DNA from 2 places in the Mesorhizobium sp. LNJC391B00 genome. Region 1 is predicted to be linked to the other one. Evidence: predicted binding sites of a transcription regulator. Region 1 holds the regulator's gene; the other holds the start of a gene.
What was found. Region 1 encodes LexA, which represses DNA repair genes until DNA is damaged. Its sites were predicted from a motif close to TGTTCNNNNTGTGTTCNG; they were not measured.

Region 1 (5,364 bases):
GGTGAAGTTCATCGACGCCTTGCCCAAAACCCAGACCGGCAAGATCCAGCGCTTCCGGTTGCGCGCGGAGAAGAGCAATTGATTAAGCCGCACGATCCGGCGTCCGATGGCGCGCAGATGTCGTTCAAGGAGCGGATGTCCTACAGCGACTATCTGCAGCTGGACAAGGTGCTCGATGCGCAGGCGCCGCTGTCTTCGGCCCATGACGAGATGCTGTTCATCATCCAGCATCAGACATCGGAATTGTGGATGAAGCTCGCTTTGCACGAGATCGGCGCCGCGATCCGCTCTATCCGCGCCGACCGCCTCGAACCGAGCTTCAAGATGCTGTCTCGCGTCGCGCGCATCTTCGAGCAGCTCAACAATGCCTGGGACGTGCTGCGCACGATGACGCCAAGCGAATACACCGAGTTTCGCGACGCGCTCGGCCAATCCTCGGGCTTCCAGTCGTGGCAGTACCGCGCTATCGAGTTCATGGCCGGCAACCGCAACCTAGCCATGCTCGGGCCGCACAAGCACCGGCCCGATCTTACGGACAGGCTGGAAGCGATCCTGGCCACGCCGTCGCTGTACGACGAGGCGCTTCTGCTTTTGGCGCGCAATGGCTTCGACATCGGCGCCGATGCCGGGCGCACGGACTGGCGCGAGACGCGCGTCGAGAACGAAGACGTGCTGGCTGCCTGGCAAACCGTCTACCGCGACCCGCAGCGCTACTGGATGCTCTACGAACTGGCCGAGAAGCTGGTCGACTTCGAGGATTACTTCCGCCGCTGGCGCTTCAACCACGTCACCACGGTCGAGCGCATCATCGGCTTGAAGCGCGGCACGGGCGGCACCTCAGGCGCCTCCTATCTGAAGAAGATGCTGGAGGTTGTGCTGTTTCCGGAGCTCTGGACGGTCCGCACCCGGCTCTAGAGCATTTCACCGTTTAACGTAAACGGCGAAATGCTCTAGCTCTTTGATTTGACGCAATTGCGGACGGAAAACCGCTTCACACTTTTCCTGAAATTGCTCTAGTTCCTCAGGTGACCGCGGTCTTCACCGCGAAGCGGGCGTCCTGCCAGGCGCCGGTGCGCAGAATATCCTCCAGGACTTCGACCGCCTGCCAGACATCGCCATATCCGACATAGAGCGGCGTGAAGCCGAAACGGATGGTCGACGGCGCCCGGAAATCGCCGATCACGCCGCGCTCGATCAGCGCGCGCATCACCTGATAGCCATGCGGATGGAGGAACGACACCTGGCTGCCGCGCTGGCTGCCGTCGCGAGGACTTTCCAGTTCAAGCCCGTAGGCGCCGCATCTGGCTTCGACGAGCTGGATAAACAGGTCGGTCAGCGCGATGCTTTTTCTGCGCACCGCCGCCATATCGACGTCGTTCCAGATATCGAGCGCGCCCTTGAGCGCCCGCATCGACAGCACCGGCTGCGTTCCGCACAGGAAGCGGCGAATGCCGCTGCCGACGGCAAAGCCCTGCTCGAAGGCAAAGGGCCGCGCATGGCCCCACCAGCCGCTGAGCGGCTGGTGGGCATCGTCATGGTGGCGCTCGGCCGCGTAGATGAAGGCTGGCGAGCCCGGGCCGCCATTGAGGTATTTGTAGGTGCAGCCGACGGCGAAATCGGCATTGGCACGGTCAAGTTCGACCGGCAAGGCGCCGGCCGTGTGGCAGAGATCCCAGATGATCAGCGCGCCGGCGTCATGTGCCTTGCGCGTCAGCGCCGCCATGTCGCGCAACTGGCCGGATTTGTAGTTGACGTGGTTGACCAGGATGACGGCAACGCTGTCGTCGATCAGCTCCTCGATTGCGGCCGCGTCGACGCCCTCCAGCCGCAGCCGCGTTCCCGGCCGGGTCGAGGCGACGCCTTCGGCCATGTAGAGGTCGGTCGGGAAACTGTCGCCCTCGGCAACGATGACCGACCGATCCGGCCGCATGCCGAGCGCTGCGTGCAGCAGCTTGTAGATGTTGATCGAGGTTGTGTCGCAGACCACCGTCTGCCCATCAGCCGCGCCGATCAGTCGCCCGAGCTGATCTCCGAGTTCCACCGGCATGTTGAACCAGCCGGCGGTGTTCCAGGCGCGAATGAGGTCGTGCGCCCATTCCTGCGTGGCGGCCTGCTGCAGTTCGCTGAAGACGACCGCTGACGCGGCGCCCAGGGAATTGCCGTCGAGATAAATCACGCCTTGCGGCAAGACAAAGCGTTCGCGCATGGAGCGCAGCGGATCGGCGGCATCCATTGCTTCGATTGTAGCGAGATCGGGTGTCGTGCTCATGATCCGGCGCCCCTCCATGGACAAACGCGCGCGGCGGAGCCTGCCGCCCAAACATGCCGGCGATCTTGAGTGGTCGCCCTTGAACTGTCAAACATTATATATAATTCACCCATTGAAAGGCTTTGATATATAATGATCCGCCGAGCGTTTATGTCTGATGGATCACGATGCTGGATGACGAGCAGACCTCGAAGACGGAAGCGGCCTATCGCCTGCTCAGGCGCGATATTCTTGCGACCCGGCTGGCGCCTGCCGCGCCGTTGAAGCTGAGCACGCTGCGCAACACCTACGGCATCGGCTGGACGCCGTTGCGCGAGGCGCTGTCGCGGCTGGAGGCGGAACGGCTTGTGACCGCCATCAGCAACCGCGGGTTTGCGGTCGCTCCCGTCTCTCGGGCGGAGCTCGAGGATTTGGCGCGTGCGCGGCTGGTGGTCGAACTGCCCCTGCTGGTGGAATCGATCGAGGAGGGCGACCGTGAGTGGGAAGACGCGGTCGTTGCCGCCCACTATCGTCTCTCACGGTGCGGGTCTGTTCTCGACGATCCATCGGATGATGCGGTCGACGCGTGGTACGAAAAACACGATGCCTTCCATGCGGCGCTGCTCAGTGCCGCGACATCCAGCTGGCTGCTGCGCTTCAATGCGACGATTTCCGACCAATTGCATCGCCATCACCGCTTTCTGGGTCTGGCCCCGACGCTGCGCGCCGCCGCCGGCCGCACGGATGGCCACCGGAAGGCCGTGGCGGCCCTGCGCGACGCCGTGGCGATCGAACACCATACCGCCCTGATGGAAGCGGCCCTCGATCGCGACGTCGAACGTGCGAAAACTCTGATGACCGCTCACATCGGCTACACGCTGCAGGTCTATGCCCAGAGTGAACCCGGCGCGGATGCTGCGCAGCCCCGTCCGAAAAGGAAGCGGCGATCGTAGCCGACGACGCAGGGCACTTTGTCTTCGTTTCACCCCGTTGCCGGCCAACGACTACGAGCGCCGCTCGGCGGTGCCGAACGTCACGCTGAACAAAACGTCAACACATTCATTAAACTTTAAAAGGTTGCGGAACACAACTGGAACAGATAGTGTTTGTTCTGGGTTTGTTTTTTCTGATTCTGGTTTCAGAACCCCTGGGGGCCGCGATGCTGACGCGCAAACAACATGAGCTTCTGATGTTCATCCATGAACGCCTGAAGGAGAGCGGAATCCCGCCGTCCTTCGATGAGATGAAGGAAGCGCTTGACCTCGCCTCCAAGTCCGGCATCCACCGCCTGATCACGGCGCTTGAGGAGCGCGGTTTCATTCGCCGGCTGCCGAACCGGGCGCGCGCGCTGGAAGTGCTGCGGCTGCCCGACTCGATCGCACCAGGCCTCAATGCGGCGAGGAAGTTTTCGCCGAGCGTCATTCAGGGCAGTCTTGGTCAAACCGGCCAAGGGCAAGGCGGCCAAGGACAAGGCGCGATGGGCCAAGGCGGTATCGGCCGCCAGATCAAGCCGGGCTCGCCGTCGCGTTCGATGTCGGCCGGCAATGACGACGCCGTTTCGGCGGTGTCGATCCCGGTGATGGGACGCATTGCTGCCGGTGTGCCGATCGACGCCATCCAGCATCAGACCCATTCGATCTCGGTGCCGCCCGACATGATCATGGGCGGTGAACACTACGCGCTCGAGGTCAAGGGCGATTCGATGATCGAGGCCGGCATTTTCGATGGCGACACGGTCATCATCCGCAATGCCGACACAGCCAGCCCCGGCGAGATCGTGGTGGCGTTGGTCGACGATGAGGAAGCGACCCTGAAACGCTTCCGCCGCAAGGGCGCCTCGATCGCCCTGGAAGCCGCCAACCCGGCCTACGAGACCCGCATTTTTGGACCGGACAGGGTGAAGGTGCAGGGCAAGCTTGTCGGATTGATCCGGCGCTACTGAGCCGGCTTGGGTTTGTACTTTTCACGCTGGTTGTAAGGCGGCAGGCCGCGCGCTTCGCGGGAGAAGCGGCGTTGCTCGTGCCAGGGGCGATACGGCTTGTCGACGGCGAAGCGGATGGTTGGCGCTGCAGCTGCCGATTGCGGATCGAAGAAGACGGCGGCGCTGCCGTCGCGGGCCAGCTGTTTCTTCGTCACGACCAGCACCAGCGGGTCGCGGCACGGATTGTAGGCGGTGGCGTCATCGATGACGATCAGGCTCGCGAAGGCACAGGCCGGCCGCGCCGTCTTGCGGTCTTTGGCAAGGGCTACAATGGCTCCGGAAGGGTGTCGGGCGATACAGAGATCGCCCATGCAATAGAAGGGCGACCCGGGCGGCAGATCGAGCGGATCGAGATCGAACCGCGTATCTGTTGCCTCGAAAATCTCGGGCGGGATAATGGTTTCGGCCCGCAGCGCCCGTTTCCAATTGTCCGTGGTGAATTCGTTGGAGCGTTCGCGGTTGAGGGCGAGTTCGCCGCCACCTATCGGCATGGCCACCAGATGTGCGTCCTCGGATATGAGCACGTCGGGCGTAAGCACCTGCGGCACCGTCAACAGGCCGGCCAGCGCGAAAGGCACGGCCGCCAGCCTGAGCCAGGTGGTGGCCATGGTGGCGATGACGAGGGCGACCGCCACCAACAGCACCGAGCGGATGGAGATCAGCCCGACGGCGTCGACCGGCGAGCGCTCGGAAATCCAGGCCGATATAGCGATCATCGCCATCAGACCCTTGCCCATCACATAGAGGAACGGCCCGTCGGCGCCGAACGGCATCGCCAGTGCGCTGAGCACGGCAAAGGGCATGACGATCAACGAAACAATCGGCATCACGGCCAGATTGGCGATCAGGCTGAGCGGCGACACACGCTGAAAATGCCAGATGGCGAACAGCAAGGTTGCACTGCCGGCGATGATCGAGGTCATGGCGAGGCCGCCCATGGCCAGCGCGAATTTTCGCGACAGGAAGCCGACGAAGGAGCGCTTTGCCAGCGGCGTTCTCACCTTGTCGGCGCGGTAATCGGCCCAGCCGGCATAGGCGCCGACAAGGGCGGCGGTGGCGGCAAACGACATCTGGAAGCTGGGACCGACCACCTCGTGCGGCGACACCAGGATGACGGCGATGGCGGAGATCGCCA
Region 2 (5,364 bases), on a different contig from region 1:
CTGGTGACAGCGGCAACGCAGAAGGTGTCGTGCGCCTCCTCGAACGGGCGGTCGCCGGCGCCGGCCGTGCACAGCACGTCACAGACATACCAACCCTGCCCCGATGCCAGGTTTTGTTGGCTCGTCGTCATGGCTTGAAAGATAGCAATTTTTCCCAAGCGCGACACCCTGCCGGGGCCTATCGCTTGCAGCCTCCTGACACAACGAAGGCAGCAAGTATGATCGGTGCATCCTCCTTTGCCGAAGCGCTCCACAGCGACGGCCCCAATCCCGGCCTGGCTGAAAAGCTGGATCTCTACGGCCGCTTCGTCGGCGCCTGGACATTCGAGGCCACGCGCCATCTCGAGGACGGCACGGTTCTCACCGGACGCGGCGAGGTGCATTTCGGCTGGGTCCTGGAAGGCAGGGCGATCCAGGATGTATGGATCCTGCCCGCGCGGGATGCCGGCCCCTCGCCCTCGCTCGGCAAATGGACTTTCTATGGCACAACGCTGCGGGCCTATGATCCCGGCTCGGATGCCTGGCACATCTTCTGGAGCGACCCGCGCAACCAATACTACAGCCGCCAGCTTGGTCGCGCCGAAGGCGACACGATTGTGCAGGTCGGCGCCGACGGCACTGGTTCCTCGGTCCGCTGGAGCTTTTCACGCATCACCAAAGACAGCTTCCGCTGGCTCGGCGAGCGTTCGCACGACGATCGCAAGACATGGCGTCTCGAAGTCGAGTTCCTGGCGCGCCGCGTCGCCCAGGACTGATGACGCAACATATTGCAAAAAAGGTGAAAAAACATGCTTGACCATGTCTCGATCGGTGTCCGCGACACCAACGTTTCGAACCCCTTCTACGATGCCGCGCTAAAGCCGCTCGGTTATTCCTGCCTCAGCCAGTCGCCAGGCTCATTGGGTTATGGTGCGCAAGCCGTCGGGCTGTGGGTGAACGACGCGGAGCAGCCAGTGCCGTCGGACGAGAAGTCCGGTCTGCATTTCTGCTTTACCGCGCCGACCAGGCGGAGCGTCGACGCCTTTCACGCCGACGCCTTGCGTGCAGGCGGCAACGACAATGGCGCGCCGGGGCTGCGCGCCGACTATGGCGAGAACTATTACGCTGCCTTCATCGTCGATCCCGACGGCTATCGCCTGGAGGCCTGTTGCAACGCTGCCGCCTAACACTGCCGGCGTCTCCGGTATCGCCATCTCAGACGGTTCCCACCGGCCAGGCTTTGCTCTACCACTATCGTGGCGCAGGGGTCCGGCCCGGCGGGAGGGGTCAGCGATGCCGAGTTTCGACAGCCTGTTCAACGCCTTCGTCACCATTCTGGTGACCATCGACCCGCCAGGTCTCGCGCCGCTCTTCCTCGCGGTGACACGCGGCATGAACCGCGAGGAACGTCAGCAGGTTTCGGTGCGCGCCTCGATCATCGGCTTCCTGGTGATGGCGCTGTTTGCGGTGGCCGGGGCGTCCATCCTGTCGGTGTTCGGCATCACGCTGCCGGCTTTCCGCGTCGCCGGCGGGTTTTTGCTGTTCTTCATCGCGTTCGAAATGGTGTTCGAGCGCCGCCAGGACCGCAAGGAGAAGATCGGCGACGTCGCCATCACCAAGGACATGATCCACAACATCGCGGCCTTCCCGCTGGCGATCCCGCTGATCGCCGGCCCCGGTGCGATTTCGGCGACCGTGCTACTGTCGGGCTCGTTTCAGGGTTTTGCAGCACAAGCGGCGCTGGTCGGCATCATCTTCGTCTGCCTTGCCATCACCTATCTGGTGTTCGTGCTGTCGGAGCGCATCGACCGCATCCTCGGCCAGACCGGCCGCTCGATCCTGACCCGCCTGCTCGGCGTCATCCTGGCCGCGCTTGCGGTTCAGTTCGTCGCGGATGGCATCAAGGCGCTGATGGCGGGGTAAACGGCAGCCCCTGCTCCCTGCTCCCTGCTCCCTACTCCACCGCCGTATCGACGACCTCGAAATCGTGGGTGATGACAGCCGTCTTGGCCAGCATAGCCGAGGCCGAGCAGTATTTCTCGATCGACAGGTTGATGGCGCGCTGGACCTTGTCGTGCGACAGCGCGTGGCCCGTGACGATGAAATGCATGTGGATGCGGGTGAAGACTTTCGGGTCGGTTTCGGCCCGGTCGGCGTCGAGTTCGACAACACAGTCCTCGATCGCCTCGCGGCCTTTTTCGAGGATGTGAACGACATCATAGGCCGAGCAGCCGCCGGTGCCGATCAGCACCAGTTCCATCGGGCTCGGACCCGGCGTCTTGCCTTCCGGCCCGGAGGCGGTTCCCAGCACAACCTTGTGGCCGCTGCCGGACTCGCCGACGAAGGTGCGCTCCTCGACCCATTTGATCCGGGCTTTCACGGCAATCTTCCTTTCAGAAAGCGTCACTGGCCGAAGACGACCGTGTGCATGATCCGCCCCGGCAGCAGCGTGAACACGCCGGCGCCGATCAGGGCGAAAACATACAGCGATATCATGACCCTGCGATGTTTGGCGACCCGATGCATATGCGCGTGCCAGACCGCCAACGGCACGGCGATCAACACTAAAATCGATAAGAGATGGATCGGGCTGAACGGACCGACGAGGCGTATCTGCTGGATCCAGAAACTGGAGACGGCGAGACCAGCATCAGCGCCGCCCAGGCATAGCCGACGACACGATGACGCGTCGTGCCTTTCGGCAGCGCCAGTTGCGTAGCGCCAACGGCCAGCGCGGCAAAGGCCGCGAAGGCGTGCCATGGAATGGGAGGGCTCGCCGATAGAAGCGGTCCGAGCGACACCGCACCCTCTCCTCAGATATCGCTGACTATCGTCAGCTCAGAACGGGATTTCGTCGTCCAGTTCGCGCGACGAGCCGCCGCCACCGCCGCCCTTGGAACCGCCGCCACCGCTATTGCCGCCGCGGTTGAAGCTCTCATTGGGGCCAGACTGGCCGAAATCCGAGCCACGGCTCGCGCCGCCGCCGCCGGCATAGTTGCCGACCTGACCGCCGCCCTCGCCGCGAGAATCGAGCATCTGCAGCTCGCCGCGGAATTTCTGCAGCACGACTTCGGTCGTGTACTTGTCGGCGCCGGTCTGGTCTTGCCATTTGCGTGTCTGCAGCTGGCCTTCGACGTAAACCTTCATGCCCTTCTTCAGGTACTGCTCGGCGACCTTGGCGATCTGGTCATTGAAAATGACCACGTTGTGCCATTCGGTCTTTTCCTTGCGCTCGCCGGAGTTCTTGTCGCGCCAGCTTTCCGACGTGGCGATGCGGATGTTGACGACCGGATCACCGGAATTCAGGCGGCGGATTTCAGGGTCCGCGCCGAGGTTACCGACCAGAATGACCTTGTTGACGCTACCCGCCATGACACTTCTCCGTGCTCATCCGAAACAAATTTCAAGTCGTTCACCTTACAGGCCGCGGACAATCCTGGCTTGCCGCGGCTGGCTTTTCCCACAAGGTTTTTGTTCCCTTTTCGTTCCTATACTGTTAACCACGGATTGTCAAGGAATGGCAGCAATCGCCGACGCGGGCGCGTGGATTTAGCTGACACGCAGCGGCGAGAAGCGGTGTCGTCAGCGCCGTTTTTTCGCTGGTCGCAACGGACCGAAAAAGCCGCTCCACTCCATGCCCATGGCATGGGCGCGCTGTGCGATCACGGTTGGTGCCGACATCAGCCCGACTGCAGGTTCAGATTTCAGAGCCGGGTCATTCAGCAATTTCCCGATCGCGCGCCCGTGCCACCAGACCTGAGCGACGAGCGCCGCTACCACCGCGATCAGGCCCCAGGTCCCCAATCCTTCGCCGAAGATGTAAATCCCGTATGGCGGCGATAGCGCCGTACCCAGCTTGGCCAACAAGATCACGGCCACGAAACCGATGACGGCGATGGCGCCTATACCGAGGACGAGGCGGCGATAGAGCCTCAGAGCCTCGTTGAGGTTCTCGGCGGACGAACGATCGACGTTGGAATTCATAAATACTACTCCTGCCTCGCCATGATCGGCCCATCTTGTTGCCCATGGATTAGAGGCCCGGCAGGATCCAATCAATACGGGGCATTCAAAACACCCCTTGCCAAATCGATAAGTATCGACTTATGCTTTTGCCATGATCGAAGCAGAGATTTTTCGCGCCCTGGCCGACCCGACGCGACGCGCCGTCTACGAGCGGCTGACTTCCGGCGAGATGAGCGTGTCGGAGTTGCGCACTGGCATGAGCGTGTCGCAGCCGGCGGTGTCGCAGCACCTTGCCGTGCTGCGCGGCGCAGGCCTGGTCAGCGAAAGACGCGCCGGCCGCAACGCCTACTATCGCGCCGATCCGCAAGGGCTCGAGCCGCTGCTCGGCTGGATCGAACGCTACCGCGCATTCTGGCCGGAGCGCATCGAAAGACTGAAGGCCGTTTTGAAGGACATGGACCAATGACCGACGAAAAGCAGACGCAGACCGCCAAAGATGCCCTCGCCTTCGAATGCGATCTGCCGGACGCACCGGAAAAAGTGTGGCGGGCACTGACCGTGCCGGACCTCTTGGCGGAATGGATGATGCCGAACGACATCAATCCGGAAACCGGCAGCCGCTTTGCCTTTGCCGGGCCTGAGAAGCCGATCGAGTGCGAAGTGCTCGATGCCGAACCGGGGCGCCTGCTGCGCTATTCCTGGCGCGAGCGTTCCGGCGACGCCGACCGCGAGGAGTTGGAGAGCATCGTCACCTTCACACTCGCCCGCACCGTTTCCGGCGGCACGCATCTGCGCATCGTCCATGACGCGTTTGTCCTGACGCCTGCGGTCGCGATGGCCGGCGCCGGCTGCCGGCTCTGGCTGCGCGCATACAAGCCCAAACCGCCTGTCGCCGCCAACGCGCCACGCCTGTTGCTGCGCGCTGCCTGAACCGGAAAAATCAAAACGGAGACAATGAGATGAGCGGCTTTGCCAATCTGGTGCCGATGGTGATCGAGCAATCGAGCCGCGGCGAACGCGCCTTCGACATTTTCTCGCGGCTGCTGCGCGAGCGCATCATCTTCGTCAATGGCGAGATCAATGACGGCATGTCGGCGCTGGTCTGCGCCCAGCTCCTGTCACTGGAATCCGAAAACCCCGACAAGGAGATCTCGCTTTACATCAACTCGCCGGGCGGCGTGGTGACCAGCGGCTTCGCCATCTACGACACGATGCAATTTGTCAGTTGCCCGGTATCGACGGTGTGCATGGGCTTTGCCGCCTCGATGGCCTCGTTCCTGCTAATGGCGGGAACGCCGGGCCGGCGCATCGCGCTCCCCAACGCCAGCATCGTGCTGCACCAGCCTCTGGGCGGCTTCCAGGGCCAGGCCTCCGACATCCAGCGCCATGCCGAAGGCATTTTGCGCACCAAACGGCACA

Region 2: the regulator LexA is predicted to act here: its motif matches at 3,452-3,469, upstream of ssb (single-stranded DNA-binding protein).

Annotation. Positions count from the first base shown of each region.
Region 1 is NZ_AYWI01000012.1:66,579-71,942, reverse strand. Features, by position in the region: gene X750_RS140480 (AMP-binding protein) at 1-82, shown strand, start outside; gene kynA (tryptophan 2,3-dioxygenase) at 79-915, shown strand; gene kynU (kynureninase) at 1,022-2,269, opposite strand; gene X750_RS140495 (GntR family transcriptional regulator) at 2,437-3,201, shown strand; gene lexA (transcriptional repressor LexA) at 3,408-4,190, shown strand; gene X750_RS140505 (ComEC/Rec2 family competence protein) at 4,184-5,364, opposite strand, start outside.
Region 2 is NZ_AYWI01000017.1:46,852-52,215, forward strand. Features, by position in the region: gene X750_RS137415 (AraC family transcriptional regulator) at 1-131, opposite strand, end outside; gene X750_RS137410 (hypothetical protein) at 219-755, shown strand; gene X750_RS137405 (VOC family protein) at 789-1,166, shown strand; gene X750_RS137400 (MarC family protein) at 1,273-1,902, shown strand; gene X750_RS137395 (OsmC family protein) at 1,934-2,359, opposite strand; partial or broken gene X750_RS01000000163405 (DUF2306 domain-containing protein) at 2,383-2,780, opposite strand; gene ssb (single-stranded DNA-binding protein) at 2,818-3,351, opposite strand; gene X750_RS137385 (hypothetical protein) at 3,562-3,963, opposite strand; gene X750_RS137380 (metalloregulator ArsR/SmtB family transcription factor) at 4,097-4,411, shown strand; gene X750_RS137375 (SRPBCC domain-containing protein) at 4,408-4,875, shown strand; gene X750_RS137370 (ATP-dependent Clp protease proteolytic subunit) at 4,905-5,364, shown strand, end outside.